3 regions of the Kribbella sp. NPDC005582 genome follow, and region 1 is predicted to be linked to each of the others. Evidence: riboswitches for the same ligand, from Rfam matches in the RefSeq annotation. Region 1 holds a riboswitch; each other region holds the start of a gene.
What was found. Region 1 has a riboswitch for ZMP and ZTP ahead of ABZS29_RS31690 (glycine hydroxymethyltransferase). Riboswitches for the same ligand answer to the same signal wherever they lie in the genome.
Positions count from the first base shown of each region.

Region 2: linked by a shared signal. The riboswitch ahead of ABZS29_RS32780 (5-aminoimidazole-4-carboxamide ribonucleotide transformylase) and the one ahead of ABZS29_RS31690 (glycine hydroxymethyltransferase) in region 1 are both predicted to bind ZMP and ZTP.
Region 3: linked by a shared signal. The riboswitch ahead of ABZS29_RS21760 (bifunctional 5,10-methylenetetrahydrofolate dehydrogenase/5,10-methenyltetrahydrofolate cyclohydrolase) and the one ahead of ABZS29_RS31690 (glycine hydroxymethyltransferase) in region 1 are both predicted to bind ZMP and ZTP.

Region 1 is NZ_JBEXCU010000006.1:508,137-513,123, reverse strand. Features, by position in the region: gene ABZS29_RS31700 (YhjD/YihY/BrkB family envelope integrity protein) at 1-854, opposite strand, end outside; gene ABZS29_RS31695 (acyl-CoA dehydrogenase family protein) at 873-2,504, shown strand; ZMP/ZTP riboswitch at 2,503-2,585, shown strand; gene ABZS29_RS31690 (glycine hydroxymethyltransferase) at 2,614-4,062, shown strand; gene ABZS29_RS31685 (MarR family transcriptional regulator) at 4,128-4,592, shown strand; gene ABZS29_RS31680 (amidase) at 4,589-4,987, opposite strand, start outside.
Region 2 is NZ_JBEXCU010000007.1:205,711-210,697, reverse strand. Features, by position in the region: gene ABZS29_RS32800 (2-hydroxyacid dehydrogenase) at 1-13, shown strand, start outside; gene ABZS29_RS32795 (exo-alpha-sialidase) at 39-1,124, shown strand; gene ABZS29_RS32790 (MoaD/ThiS family protein) at 1,127-1,390, shown strand; gene ABZS29_RS32785 (AAA family ATPase) at 1,414-1,953, shown strand; gene ABZS29_RS32780 (5-aminoimidazole-4-carboxamide ribonucleotide transformylase) at 2,053-2,964, opposite strand; ZMP/ZTP riboswitch at 2,982-3,061, opposite strand; gene ABZS29_RS32775 (hypothetical protein) at 3,123-4,103, shown strand; gene ABZS29_RS32770 (class I SAM-dependent methyltransferase) at 4,100-4,813, opposite strand; gene ilvD (dihydroxy-acid dehydratase) at 4,868-4,987, shown strand, end outside.
Region 3 is NZ_JBEXCU010000003.1:876,634-881,620, reverse strand. Features, by position in the region: gene cmk ((d)CMP kinase) at 1-211, opposite strand, end outside; gene ABZS29_RS21770 (prephenate dehydrogenase) at 328-1,392, opposite strand; gene aroH (chorismate mutase) at 1,389-1,781, opposite strand; gene ABZS29_RS21760 (bifunctional 5,10-methylenetetrahydrofolate dehydrogenase/5,10-methenyltetrahydrofolate cyclohydrolase) at 1,798-2,670, opposite strand; ZMP/ZTP riboswitch at 2,694-2,782, opposite strand; gene ABZS29_RS21755 (NUDIX hydrolase) at 3,838-4,452, opposite strand; gene prcA (proteasome subunit alpha) at 4,449-4,987, opposite strand, start outside.

The DNA of each region.
Region 1 (4,987 bases):
CCGATCAGTACGGCGATCGTCGTCATGTACAGCCACATCAGTACGGCGATCGGCGCCGCCAGCGGACCGTAGATCGACGTACCGCCGACTGTGCTCTGCAGGACCCAGCGCAGGACGAAGCTGCCCAGGATCCAGATCGAGAGCGCCAGGAACGCACCGGGCAGGTCGGAAACCCACGGTGTCCGGACCGGCACGGACACGTGGTAGAGCGTGTTCAGGAAGCCCGCCGACAGGATCGTGACGACCGGCCAGTACAGCTGGTTCAGGAAGTCGAGGCGCGCCGGGAGCAGATGGTCGACCGCCTCCGGACCGGCCAGCACCAGCGGCAGGACGATCACGCCGATGACGAGCGCGATGCTGTAGAGGCTGAACGACAGCGCGCGGGTCCGGACGATGCCGCGCTTGCCGCCCATCCCGTACATGATCGTGATGGTGTCGACGAAGACGTTCAGCGCGCGGCTGCCGGACCACAGCGCGAGCACGAAACCGATCGAGATGACGTCCGGGCGGCCGCCGTTCAGCACCTTGTCCAGGGTGGGCACGATGACGCTGTTCACGGAGTCGTCGGTGAGCGCTCGCGCGGCGAGCTCCGCGATCTCGAGTTTGATCTGCGCGATCTGGACCACGTCGAGCCAGCGGCTGATGTAGCCGAGGCTTCCGGCGAGCCCGAAGATCAGCGGCGGCAGCGACAGGATCGCGAAGAACGCGCCCTCGGCCGCCAGGCCGGTGACGCGGTAGCGCAGACACTCGCCGACGGTCTGGGTGAGCAGCTTCCAGATCGTCGAGGGGATCTTGCGGACCCATGCCAAGGAGACCGAGCTCCCACTCGCGGGCCCTGCCCCTGAACGTTCCATACCGCTTACCGTACTGATATGGCGGACCCAAACGCTGTAACGAACCAGGCTCCTCCTCTGCACGGGGTGAACTTCTTCACCTCCGACGCTGCCCTCGGCGCCGCGCTGCGCCCGTACGGCGGGGTCGCGGAGGATCCCAGTCTGGCCCGGATCGGCGAACTCGCGGGATCGGAGGAAGCGCTCTCCCACGCCCTGCCGGCGAACCAGAACTCGCCGGTCCTGCGCACCCACGACCGCTACGGGAACCGGATCGACGAGGTCGAGTTCCACCCGTCGTGGCACTGGCTCATGGAGAAGGCGGTCGGCTTCGGGCTGCAGGCTGCGCCGTGGACGAGTTCCCAGGCTTCGCCGCACCTCACCCGCGCGGCCGGCTTCTTCGTCTGGTCGCAGGTCGAGCCCGGGCACGGCTGCCCGATCTCGATGACGTACGCCGCCGTACCGGCTCTGCGCGCGGATGAGCGGCTGGCGGCGGAGTGGGTGCCGCGGCTGGCCTCGACCGAGTACGACGTACGGCGGTTGCCCGGGGCAGCGAAGCGTGGCGTGCTGGCCGGGATGGGGATGACCGAGAAGCAGGGTGGTTCCGATGTGCGGGCCAATCTGACGACTGCGACACCGGTGGGTGCGGACGGTGAGTACCTGCTCGACGGACACAAGTGGTTCTGCTCGGCGCCGCAGGTCGATGTGTTCCTGGTGCTCGCGCAAGCGCCGGACGGGTTGAGCTGTTTCGTGGTGCCGCGGGTGCTTGCTGATGGCAACCGGAACGCCTTCGCGTTGCAACGGTTGAAGGACAAACTCGGCAACCGCTCGAACGCGTCCAGCGAGGTCGAGTTCCACAGCACCGTCGGCTACCGCCTCGGCGACGAGGGCGCCGGCGTCCGCACCATCATCGAGATGGTCGCCGCCACCCGCCTCGACTGTGTCCTCGGCTCCGCCGCTCTCCAACGCCGAGCGCTGGTCGAAGCCACCTGGCACGCCCAGCACCGCTCCGCCTTCGGCGGCCTCCTCGCCGACAAACCCGCCATGCTCAACGTTCTCGCCGACCTGGCAATAGAAAGCGAAGCCGCCACCGCCCTAGCCATGCGCCTAGCAGCCGCCGCCGATGCCTCGACCGCAGGCAACGCCGAGCGGGAAGCGGCGTTCCGGCGGATTGCGCTTCCGTTGGCGAAGTTCTGGGTGTGTAAGCGGACGTCGTTCATGGTCGCCGAGGCGTTGGAGTGTCTCGGCGGGAACGGGTTCGTGGAGGAGTCGGGGTTGCCGTTGCTGTTCCGGGAGTCGCCGCTGAACTCGATCTGGGAAGGCTCGGGCAACGTGAACGCGCTCGACGTACTGCGGGCGCTGCGCAGGCCGGAGTCGCTGGAGGCTTGGCTGCTGGAGGTCGGCGCGGCGCAGGGGGCGGACCACCGGCTGGATGCCGCCGTGAACGACGTACTGCAGGCGTTGGCAGATATCGAAGGCGCCGAAGCAGGGGCGCGGAGGCTCGCGGCGCGGATGGCGTTGTGTTTGCAGGCGTCGTTGCTGGTGCGGCACTCGACCCCGGCCGTGGCGGACGCGTTTGTGGCCAGCCGGCTGGGCGGGGACTGGGGTGGGGTGTTCGGGACGCTCCCGCGGACGACACCGTTCCGGGAGATCGTCGAGCGCACGATAGGCTGACCGCTGTCGCGACTGGCGCGCTGAAGGTGGAGTACCACCGGGGAGCGAAACCCGTCGGCACCGTGCGCCTGGGTGCCTTCGACCGACTGCAACCGCAGGAGACTTGATCATGACTCAACCCTTCGACGCCGCCGCGGCGTCGGCCGCGTACAACAACGCCCTGCAGGTGATCGCCAGCGTCGAGCCGACCATCGCCGGTGCGATCAAGGCCGAGCTGGCCGACCAGCGCTCCTCGCTGAAGCTGATCGCGAGCGAGAACTACGCCTCCCCGGCGACCCTGCTCACGATGGGCAACTGGCTCTCGGACAAGTACGCCGAGGGCACCGTCGGGCACCGTTTCTACGCCGGCTGCCAGAACGTCGACACCGTCGAGCAGACCGCGGCCGACCACGCCAAGGCCCTGTTCAACGCGCCGCACGCCTACGTCCAGCCGCACTCCGGGATCGACGCGAACCTGGTCGCCTTCTGGGCCATCCTGGCCAACCGGATCGAGGCCCCGGCGCTGGCCGAGGCGAGCGCGAAGCACGTCAACGACCTGTCCGACGAGGACTGGGACAAGCTCCGCAAGGCGCTCGGCGACCAGAAGATGCTCGGCATGTCGCTGGACGCCGGCGGTCACCTGACGCACGGCTTCCGGCCGAACATCTCCGGCAAGATGTTCAACCAGCACTCCTACGGCACCGACCCCGAGACCGGCCTGCTCGACTACGACAAGGTCGCCGAGGCCGCCCGCGAGTTCAAGCCGCTGATCCTGATCGCCGGCTACTCGGCGTACCCGCGCAAGGTGAACTTCGCCAAGATGCGTGAGATCGCCGACGAGGTCGGCGCGACCCTGATGGTCGACATGGCGCACTTCGCCGGTCTGGTCGCGGGCAAGGTCTTCACCGGCGACTTCGACCCGGTACCGCACGCGCACGTCACCACGACCACCACCCACAAGTCGCTGCGCGGCCCGCGGGGCGGCATGGTGCTGTGCCAGCCCGAGTACGCCGACGCCGTCGACCGCGGTTGCCCGATGGTGCTGGGCGGCCCGCTCAGCCAGACGATGGCCGCCAAGGCGGTCGCGCTGGCCGAGGCCCGGCAGCCCTCGTTCCAGACCTACGCGCAGGCTGTCGCCGACAACGCGGTCACCCTCGCCGAGGGCCTGATGAAGCGCGGCGTGAAGCTTGTCACCGACGGCACCGAGAACCACCTCGTTCTGCTCGACGTCTCGTCGTACGGGATCACCGGCCGGCAGGCCGAGTCGGCGCTGCTCGACGCGGGCATCGTCACCAACCGCAACGCGGTTCCGCGCGACCCGAACGGCGCCTGGTACACATCGGGCGTCCGGATCGGTACGCCGGCGCTGACCACGCGCGGGTTCGGCGCCGACGAGTTCGACCGGGTGGCCGAGCTGATCGTCGACGTACTGTCCGCGACCACGCCCACCACCACCGCGGCCGGCGCCCCGTCGAAGGCGAAGTACGTGCTGGCCGACGGCGTCGCCGACAAGACCCGTGCGGCCTCGGCCGAGATCCTCGATAAGCACCCGCTCTACCCGGGCCTCGAGCTCAGCTGATCACGCCTGCGAGCGCCCGTTCCTGGTCACCGGGAGCGGGCGCTCGGTTTGTGTAGGGTTCAATCATGGCGCCCACCACGGAAGAGATCAGTCAGTACGTCGAGCGCTTCGCGGGTGTGATGGCGAGCAGCGGCGTACCGACGATGTCGGCCCGGGTGATGGGCCGGATGCTGGTCAGCCCGAACGGGACGATGACCGCGGCCGAGCTCGCCGAGACGCTGCAGATCAGCCAGCCCGCGGTCTCCGGCGCGGTGCGGCAGCTGATCCAGATGTCGTTCATCTCCCGGGAGCGGATGCCCGGTTCGCGCAAGGACCACTACCGGATCCGCGAGGACGTCTTCGCCGCGATTCTCGAGCGCCGCAACCAGGCCCTGACTGAATGGGCCGCGAGCAGCAGCTACGGCGCTGCGCTGTTCGGGCCTGACACGACCGTCGGTCGCCGGCTCGCGGAGGCGGCGGACTTCTTCACCTTCGTGCACAACGATCTCGAGCAGACGATGAAGGACTGGCGCGCCAAGAACCCCAGCTAACGCAGCTGGACCATCAACCGCTTCGCCACCGCGAGCGCCGTCGCGTCGTCGCCGTACGGCGTCACCACCTGCGCGCCGACCGGCAGACCGTCCAGGAGCCCGACCGGGACGCTGACCGCAGGATGCCCGGTCACGTTGAAGGCCCAGCACGGGTCGCCGACGATGATGTTCTCGTTGTGCTGGTCGTAGCCGTGGGCAACGGTCAGCGTGGTCGGCGTAACCAGCGCGTCGACCACCTCGAAGAGGTCGGCGAGCGCGGTGTGGTTGTGATCCCGCACTTCACGAGCCCGCTGCGCCTCGGCAGCGCTGGCTCCCCGGCCTGCGTCAAGCGCGGACAACACCTGCCAGGCGTCATCGGTCGGCAACAGCTTCAGCGGTACGTCGACCACCTCGAC
Region 2 (4,987 bases), on a different contig from region 1:
GCCGCCACGCTAGTTCGTCGATCCACTGGAGGACAACGATGTCCGAGGCCGTACTGCTGATCGGGACCAAGAAGGGGCTCTGGATCGGCCGCAGCGACGCTGCGCGCCGGGAGTGGAGGCTCGACGGACCCGCGTTCGAGATGCAGGGCGTGTACGCCGTGGGCATCGACACGCGCGGTGAGCGACCGCGACTCTTCGCCGGTGGCACGAGTGAGCACTGGGGACCGGCGGTCTTCCACTCCGACGACCTCGGGCAGACGTGGGACGAGCCGCCGGAGGGCTCGATCGGGTTCCCGGCCGGGACGGACGCGTCGCTGGAGCGGGTCTGGCAGATCCAGCCGGCGCCGGCTTCCCAGCCTGGAGTTGTGTACGCCGGTAGTCAGCCGTCGGCGTTGTGGAAGTCGACCGACGGGGGAGTGACGTTCGAGCTGGTCCGCGGGTTGTGGGACCACCCGCATCGCGAGCAGTGGGGCGCGGGCTTCGGCGGTCAGGCGGTGCACACCGTGCTGCCGCATCCGGTCGACCCGGCGCGGGTGAGTGTCGCGATGTCGACCGGCGGGGTCTACCAAACGACTGACGGCGGAGCGACGTGGTCCCCGGCGAATCACGGGATCAAGGCGTACTTCCTGCCGGACCCGGATCCCGAGTTCGGTCAGTGCGTGCACAAGCTGGCCGGGCATCCCGACGTACCGGAGCGGATGTTCGCGCAGAACCACCACGGGGTGTACCGGTCCGACGACGGCGGTCAGATCTGGAAGAGCATCGCGGACGGACTGCCGTCAGACTTCGGGTTCCCGATCGCAGTGCACCCGCACGAGCCCGACACGGTGTACGTCTTCCCGTTGGTGGCCGACGGCAACCGAATCCCGACGGATGCCAGCTGTCGCGTCTATCGGTCACGTGATGCGGGTGCGACCTGGGAGCCGCTGACGAAGGGGCTTCCGGAGGTTTCGTATGTGCCGGTGCTTCGCGACGCGCTGACCACGGACGCAGCTGAGTCGGCGGGTGTGTACGTCGGCACGCGTGACGGTTGTGTCTACGCCAGCGCGGACGCCGGGGACACCTGGGTCGAGGTCGCCAGCCACCTGCCCGACGTACTGACGCTGCGCGCCGCGGTGATCTGACGATGATCACGCTCCGGCTCCCGCCCGTCCTGCGCCCCTTCGCGGGCGGAGCCGACTGCGTCGAGGTCGAAGGCACCACCGTGGCCGACGCCCTCGCAGCCACGGCTCCGGCGCTCCGGCGTCGCCTCACGGACGAGCAAGGAGCAGTCCGCCGCCACGTCAACGTCTACCTCGGCTCCGACAACATCCGCGACCTCGACGGCCCCGACACCCCATTGCCCGACGGCGCCGAACTGCTGATCCTCCCCAGCGTCGCCGGCGGCTAACACCGGCGCGATAGCTTCGCGGGATGACGGGTGAAGTGATCGTGCTGACCGGTCCGCCGGGGGCCGGTAAGTCGACAGTTGCCGAGCTGCTCGCGTCGGACGCTGACCGGCCGGCCGTGCATCTCGTCACGGACCAGTTCTTCACCGCGATCCGCACGGGCTTCATCCCGCCGTACCTGCCGGAGGCCGCGGCGCAGAACGACGTGGTCGTCGACGCCTACGTAGCCGCGGCGGCAACGTACGCGCGGGGCGGTTACGACGTGATTGTCGACGGTGTTGTCGGCCCGCATTACGTGCCTCCGTTTCGGGCGGTCGCGCGGAACGACGGTCTGGTCCTGTCGTATGTCGTGCTGCGGCCGGCGCTTGACGAAACCATCGTTCGCGCTCAAACCCGTGGTCCCGAATCGCTCCGTGACGAAGGCGCCATCAGTCACATGTACGGTGCCTTCGCCGACCTGGGGCCGCTGGAGCACCACGCTCTCGACACCACCAACGAGTCGGTGACGGGGACAGCTGAGGCAGTGCGGCGCGGGCTGGTGGCTGGGACGTTCCGGCTTCGGTGAGGCGTCGGGAAGGACACGTAGTGGTGGGGCGGCGTGGGGTGGTGCACGCCTGGGCGTGTGGCCGCGGAGGTAGTACTACGTGTCGTTACCGACGAGACGTCAGTGGCGGAAGAGGCGGACGCCGGTGGGGGACCAGTTGATGGCGTGTTCGGCGCAGGCGGCGGCTACCTGGTCGGAGCGGATGGAGCCGGCGGGCTCGGCGATGTGGGTGACGCCGAACCCGGCCGCGACTTCTACGTTGTCGGGGAAGGGGAGGGCACCGTCGGAGACCATGCACACGCCGGTGAGCGGCTCGGCGGACTGGCGGGACTGCCAGTCGGCCGCTTTGAGGCCGGCCAGGCGGGTGCAGTCGACGCGGGACTGTTGACCGGCGCCGATGCCGATGGCCATGCCGTCCTTCAGGAGAGCCACGGTGTTGGACTGCGTGTAGCGGACGACGATCAGGCCGAGCAACAGGTCGCGAGCGGCGGCGTCGTTCACATCGACGGACAGCAGGTCGCGCGTGAGCGGTAGGTCGTCGCGCGACTGCTCAAGGCGGAGACCGTACAGCTCACGCACTTCCGAAGACGGCGGCTCGAACGCAGGATCCGCCTCCAGCACCAGATACGTCCCACGCTTCTTGGCCGCGAGCACCTCGACCACACCAGGTGCGTAGCCCGGCGCGATGATGCCGTCGCTCACCACACCACGCAGGACACCAGCCAGCTCCAAGTCCACCGGATGCGAGACCGCCACGAAATCGCCGTACGACGACTTGGGGTCGGCATCCCGTGCCCGCCGGTACGCGTTGGCGACCGACATACCGAGTGCAGCGCCGGCCGGCGAGACGTGCTTGTACGACGCCGCCGCAGGCACGCCGAAAGCACCAGCTGCCTCCCGCACGAGCTGCCACCCGGTCAGCGCGTCCAGCACATTGATGTACGACGGACTCCCGGCCACCACCGTGAACGGTGCCTTTGAACCAACAGCCGTCGTCGAAGCGGCCTGGTGAGGATTCATTCCGTAGCGCATGAGCACACCTCCCGAAAAGGAGGCGCCCAGGCGGACGACGCCACGTAGCTGTCCGCTCCCCGGTGGTAACCCACCCTCGCCAGTCGCGGTAACCAAAGCCTATTGCAGGAAAGTGCAATTTCGAACCACAGCCCTCCCCGGAGTCCTACGATCCGCGAATGGGGTTCTTCACGCGCAAGGTGGCGGACGCGTCCGGCCTCAGGCTCGACCAGGCCTGGCTCGACGACGACCTCGACGCGGCGTACGCGGCGGTCCGGCAGGGCGAGTTGTCGACCGGGCTGGCGCTGCTCAAGGTGACGCCGGCCAACACGAACCTGCGGTCGATCCGGGCGACCGGCTTGGCGAAGGCGGCGATCGGGCGGAGCGAGCAGCTGGAGCTGCGGCTGGAGGCTTATCCGAAGGATCCCGATCTGCTGTTGTGGTTCGGGCAGACGCTGGTCTTCGAGGCGTGGGCGGTGCGGACCGGGCAGCTGGCGCAGGACGTGTCGGAGCAGCGGCTCGCGATGTTCCACGACATTCTCCGTACGGCGGCCGAGGTGCTGCAGGGCGCGATCATCGCGGCCGCGGACGACGCGGTGCCGTGGGAGGTGCTGCAGTGGGCGGCCCTGGGACTGCAGGCGGAGCTCGAGGACAAGGCCGAGATCTTCCATGCCGCGCTGGTCCGCCACCCGGGCAGCTATGCGGCGCACACCGGCCGGGTTCAGGTGCTGGCGAAGAAGTGGTCCGGTCTGGAGCTCGCCGAGCTGGTCGATTTCGGCGACGCGGTGGTGGCGCGGGCGCGGCCCGGCAGCGTGCTCTGCAGCATTGCGGCCCATGTTTTCAACGAGGTCTGGCTCGAGGTCGCCTCCGACAAGGACCCGCCGCGCGTGCAGCGCATGCGGCGGTACGCGCGCGAGGTGACCGGCCGCCGGCCCGAGCTGATGGCCGCCCGCGACAAGTGGTGGAGCGACGCCCGTACGCCGGATCCCGCCGATGTCTCGGCGAACGGCGCGATGGCATTCGCGCTCAAGTGGGCGAGCGCGAAGCCGCAGGCGATGGAGCACGCCTGCGCGACCAAGGGCCGGATCGAGAGCGTGCCGTGGGGCTACGTTGGCGGCGTCAGCGGCTTCGCAGAAGCCCTCGCGAAGCAGATGGACTAAGCCTTCTCGGCGCGAAACACCATCAACCGCGACTCCGGCGTGAACGCCTCGCCGCGCCAACCGCCCAGCACCTGAACGGCAAACCCGGCCGCCTCCAACGCGTCGCTGATCTCGGTCGCCGAGCGGAAATACAGCTCGGTGCGGTAGACATCGTCGCGGCCATCGTCGTACAGGTTGTGTGCGTCGAAGACGACCCGGCCGTCGGCGACCTCGATCAGATCGAGCCACTCGGTGAGGTGGCCGACAGGAGTATCCCGTTCCCCGTACGTCGCCTCGCGCGTCCACGACTCCCAGGCTCGCGCCTCGGGGTTCCGCGACTCGAAGACCAGTACGCCGCCAGTCCGCAGCGCACCGGCCAGAGTGGTCAGCGCTGCCGGCAGATCGGGGATGTGCATGACCGAATTGCCGGTGGAGAGGGCGAGATCGACATCCCCGGTGGCCTTGATGGCGGAGTGGTCCCCGTCGATCCAGGTGACTGTGCTCGGGGTGCGGCGCGCGTAGTTCAGCATCGTCGGGCTGGGATCGACCCCGATCACCTCACGGTCGCCGACCGCCAACGTCCGGGTCAGCAGCCCGGTACCGCAGCCAAGATCGACGATCTTGCGCGCGCCGAGACTGTCGGCCAGCGCGCGGACGAAGTCGTGATCGGAACCGGAAGGGTTGTCGACGTCGTAGAGCTCGACCAGCTTCTCGTCACCATAAGGATCCACAGCGCGAACGCTAGAGAGCCCGAATCCCCACGGCAACGTGATTAGAGTGAGCCCATGGTCGATGTGAAGCCGCGCAGCCGCACAGTCACCGACGGTCTGGAAGCCACCGCCAGCCGGGGAATGCTCCGGGCGGTCGGAATGGGCGATGACGACTGGGTGAAACCGCAGGTCGGG
Region 3 (4,987 bases), on a different contig from region 1:
GCGGGTCCGTGCTCAGCTCGAGCCGCAGCTCCCGCGCCCGCTGCGCGACCGCCGCGGTGTCGTCCAGATCCAGCCCGTGCTCGATCGCGGACCACGTCACCGCCCGGTACGTCGCGCCCGTGTCCAGGAACCGCAGTCCCAGCCGGTCGGCCACGCCCCGAGCGGTACTCGACTTACCGGACCCGCTCGGCCCGTCCACAGCGATGATCATGGACCGAGAATATCCGCGCGACCGCTCACCGCGTCCCCTCGCCCTGCCCCAGAGCTGGTTTCTCCCACCGCGCCGCGTCCATTGGAGCGGATATCCGGTCTTGTTGCGGGGAGGGGTCAGCGGTGGACGACCCAGCCTCGGTCGGTGAGGGTGGCGACGAGCTGGTCGTCGGAGCCTGGTTTGACCAGGAGCTCGACCTCACCGACAGGACGGCCGGGGCTGTGGTCGATGCGGAGGTCTTCGACGTTGGCGCCGGAGGCGGCGGCGTCGTTGAAGAGGCGCGCAAGCTGGCCCGGGCGGTCGGGGATGGTGACCAGAACGCTGACCAGGTCGATGTGCGGCGTGCCGTGCTTGCCGGGGACGCGGATGGCACCGGAAACGCCGCGAGCGAGCACCGAGGTCAGTTCGTCACCGGCCTCATCCTTGCTGAGGGCAACCAGTACGCGGTCGAGCTCATCGCGGATCTGTTCGAGCAGGCCGGTCAGCGCGGCCGAGTTGGCCGAGACGATCTGGGTCCACAGGCCGGGGTCGCCGGCCGCGATCCGGGTGACGTCGCGGACGCCTTGGCCGGACAGCTGCAGGTGTGAGTTCGGCGCGTCGACGAGCGTGCCGGCGGCCAGGGATGACATCAGCTGCGGCAGGTGCGAGACCCGCGCGACGGCCAGGTCGTGGTCCTCGACGGACAGCTCGACCGTCCGCGCCCCGCAAGCCTCGGCCAGGCAGCGGACGAGCTCGACCGCTTCAGGTGAGCTCGACGAGTGCGGCGTGATCGCCCAGGTCGCGCCGTCGAACAGGTCGGCGCGCGCGGCGAGCGGCCCGTTGCGCTCCGAGCCCGCCATCGGGTGACTGCCGACGTACCGGGTCAGGTCCGCGGACAGCAGCCGGGCGTCCGTCAGCGGTTTCGACTTCACGCTCGCCGCGTCGGTGACGATCGCGTCGGTCTGCGCGAGCTGCTCCGCGATCACCGACCCGACGTGATCCGGCGGTACGGCGACCACCACCAACTGCGGCTCGATCTGAACAAGTCGCGACCCCGCGCCGATCCGCTCAGCCATCAACGCGTTGTCGGGGTTCGCGTCCACCAGCTCGACGACGACACCCAACCGCGCCAGCGCCAAGCCGATCGACGTACCGATAAGGCCCGCACCAACGACGCGGACGGGACCACGCAATTCGGTCACTGGGCGCCTGTCAGATCGGGACGGAGCGCCGACGCGCCGTGCAGGTAGACGTGCTGGATCTTGTCGCGCGACCGCTCGGTCTCGGTGTGCACCATCATCCGGACGACTCGCGGCAGTGCATGCGGTACGTCGATCTCCTGCATGCACATCAGCGGTACGTCGGTCAGCCCGATCTGGCGGCCGGCCACGGCGGGGAACTCGGCGTGCAGGTCCGGCGTGACGGTGAACAGGATGCTGATCAGATCCGCACTGTCCAGATCGTTCGCCTCCAGGACGGCCTTCACCAGCTCGGCGGACCGCTCGAGCAGGTGCTCGCGCTCGTCCACGTCCAGCTGGGTGGCTCCCCGGATCGCCCGCACCGCCACGTCATCCTCCTCGTCAAGCCGCATTCACGACGTAGACAGCCTAGGCCAGACCGGCCACGGACTGGACAGGCGTCTCGGATTGAGCCTCGGCCGCATCCACCGTCTGCTCCAGCAGCAGCGCGATCGTCATCGGCCCGACCCCGCCCGGCACCGGAGTGATCAGCCGAGCCACCTCGCTCGCCTCCTCGAAGTGCACGTCACCGACGTTGCCTTCGTTGTATCCGGCATCGATCACCACAGCTCCCGGCTTCAGCCAGTCGCCCCGGACGAAGTTCGCCTTGCCGACCGCGGCGACCACGATGTCCGCGGTCCGGACGATGTCGGCCAGCCCGACGGTCCGCGAATGCGTGTAGGTCACGGTCGCATCTGATGCCAGCAGCAACATTCCGGCCGGCTTGCCGAGGATCGGGCTGCGGCCGATCACGACCGCGTGCGCTCCGGACAGCGGTACGTCGTACGCCTCGAGCAGCCGCATGATCCCGCCCGGCGTACAGGACCGGAAGCCGGGCTCGCCGAACGCCATCGCCGCGAACGCGTGCATGGTGACGCCGTCGACGTCCTTGGCCGGGTCGATCGCCTCGAACGCCGCGCGCTCGTCGATGTGGCTCGGCACCGGATGCTGCAGCAGAATGCCGTGCACCTCGGGATCGGTGGAGAGCTTGGTCAGCTCGGCCACCAGCTCCTCGGTCGTCGTCGAGGCCGGCAGCACGACACTGCGCGAGCCGATCCCGGCCTTCTTGCTGCGGTTCTGCTTCATCCGCACGTACGTCGCGGAGGCCGGATCGTCACCGACCAGCACCGTGGCCAGGCACGGCTGGACGCCGGTCGACTCCCGCAGCTTCTCGGCGCGGACGGCGGCGTTCGCCACCATCTCGGCGGCGAGATCGGTTCCGATCATCAGGTCGGCGGTCATGGGCGCACTCCTTCGGGCGAGGGATCAAGTGCCCAGGCGCGCGGCGAAGCCGGATCTCCGGCGGGCCGCTCCCCGGTGGTACTCCACCTCAACGCCAGTCGCGGACCTGCGGCCAGCTTACCTTTCCCCCGCGTCGGCTCCCGCCTCGCTACCGCTCGCAGGCTGCCGCCTCCGTGGTGCGCAGGGCCGGGTGGTGGGTGTGGTTCTCTCCCCCCGCGTCGGCTCCCGCCTCGCTACCGCTCGGCCCGCCGACGCCCCACCCGCCCGCGTTCACGCGCTACCGCGCTTCAAGTTGCTCGCTACCGCTCGCAGGCTGCCGCCTCCGTGGTGCACGAGGCCGAGTGGCGGGGGTGGTTCCCTCCCCGGCGTCGGCTCGCGCATCGCTAGCGCTCGGCCCGCCGGCGCTATGAGTCGGCGACCGCCTTCAAGAATCTGCTGCGCGAAGACGCCGCCCAGCTCGCCACGGCTGCCGTCCTGGACCACCTTGTGGTCGGTGATCAGTACTCGTCGCGGAGCCTCATCCATTCCATGGTGAGGGTCTGGGGCCAGCCGGCAGGCGAGTCGTCCCAGGTCTCCTGCCGGCCGTACGGACGCGCAGCACCCCGACATACAGCACCCGCGAGCTCAGCCCGCGCAGGCCGGATGCGGGCCGTTCCGCGGGTCGGCTGATTGCGAACGACCGATGCGGCCCGGATGAGGAAACGCCTGCCTTTGCGGACGATTGCGGCCGCTCCGTGGCAGCGATCTACCGTGAAGCGGCAGCACCGCCACATGCACCAACGGCTCCGGCGCGATCGTCAACTTCCCGCAGCACTGCCGCATTCTCCAGCACCACCCACGCGGCAGCCCGCGAGCGGCAGCGAGCACCCGAAGCGCGGCAGCGCGAGAAGGCACCCGCGGCAGCGGGCAGTGGAAGCGGGCAGTGGAAGCGGGCAGTGGAAGCGCGGTAGCGCGTGAGCGGGGGCGGGTGGGGCGCCGGTGGGCCGAGCGGCAGCGAGGCGGAAGCCGACGCGGGGGGCGAGTACATCCACCACTCAACCTCCAGCACCACGAAGGCGGCAGCCCGCGAGCGGCAGCGGGCAGTGAAGCGCGATAGCGCGCGAACGAGGGTGGGTGGGGCGCCGGCGGGCCGAGCGGCAGCGAGGCGGGAGCCGGTGCGGGGGGCGATTACAGCAGGCCGGCGTGGTCCAGCGCCAGGTACGCGGCGTCGGTGCCGGTCATGGCTCCCGGCGTACGGAGCTCGGCGCGGAACTCGTCCACGGTGAGCTCGACCGGGACGCAGTCCTCGGCCTCGTCGAGGTGCTGGACACCGTCCGGACGGCAGCCGCGGGCGATTGCGACGTACTTGCGGAAAGTGGACGAGGTGCCGGCCCAGAGCCAGCCGACCACCTCGAGCGATTCGCAGGTGTAGCCGGTTTCTTCTTCGAGCTCCCGCGCACCACCGACGGCCGGTTCTTCGCCGGGCTCGATGAGGCCGCCGGGGAGGTTGGTGACCACGCTGTCCGGGCCCGGGCGGAACATGCGGATCGTCACGATCCGGCCTTCGGGGGTCAGCGGGAGGACGGTGATGCCGCGGGCGACTCCCTCGGCGGACTCGGGCCCCGTGACGTCCCACTCGACCTCGTGACCGCCCGGCATCCGGTACTGCCGGACCTTCACCGTCAGGAAGCGCTGGTAGGCGACCTTCTCCCCCAGCAGCTCCCAGGGCTCCGGGTCGGCGGCCCGAGACGACGCAGCCGCCACATCGGACGTGGCGGCTGCTTCGACGGTTCGATCCGTCACAGAGGACGACTGTCGTCGGGCTCCTCCGGCGGAGCGATCGGCGCATCGTCGTCGCTCCCGGAGCTCGCCGGCGAGGTGTCCGCCGAGGTGGTCTCCGCCGAGGTGGTCTCCGACTCGGCCGCTTCGGCGGTGGCCTCCTCGATATCGGCCGCCGGGTGCGACTCGGACAGGATCCGGGCCAGCGTCTCCTCGGAGATCCGCTTGAACTTGCGCACCTGCGTACGCGTCCGGTCCAGTACGGCGACCTCGAGCTGGTCCGAGGTCAGTTCGCGCGGCTCGCTGCTGTCGTGGCCGAGGGCGTCCACGGCCAGCCGCAGTGCACCGGCCAGCGAGATGCCCTCGGAATAATGCTCGCCGACATACTCCGCGACCTGCTCGGCCTGGCCGCCCATCACCGCGAACCCGCGGACGTCGGCGATCGAGCCGTCGTACGTGAGCCGGTAGATCTGGTCGTCGGCCGTGGTCGCGCCGATCTCGGCGACCAGGATCTCCACCTCGAGCGGCTTCTCACCGCCGGAGGAGAAGATCGCGCCGA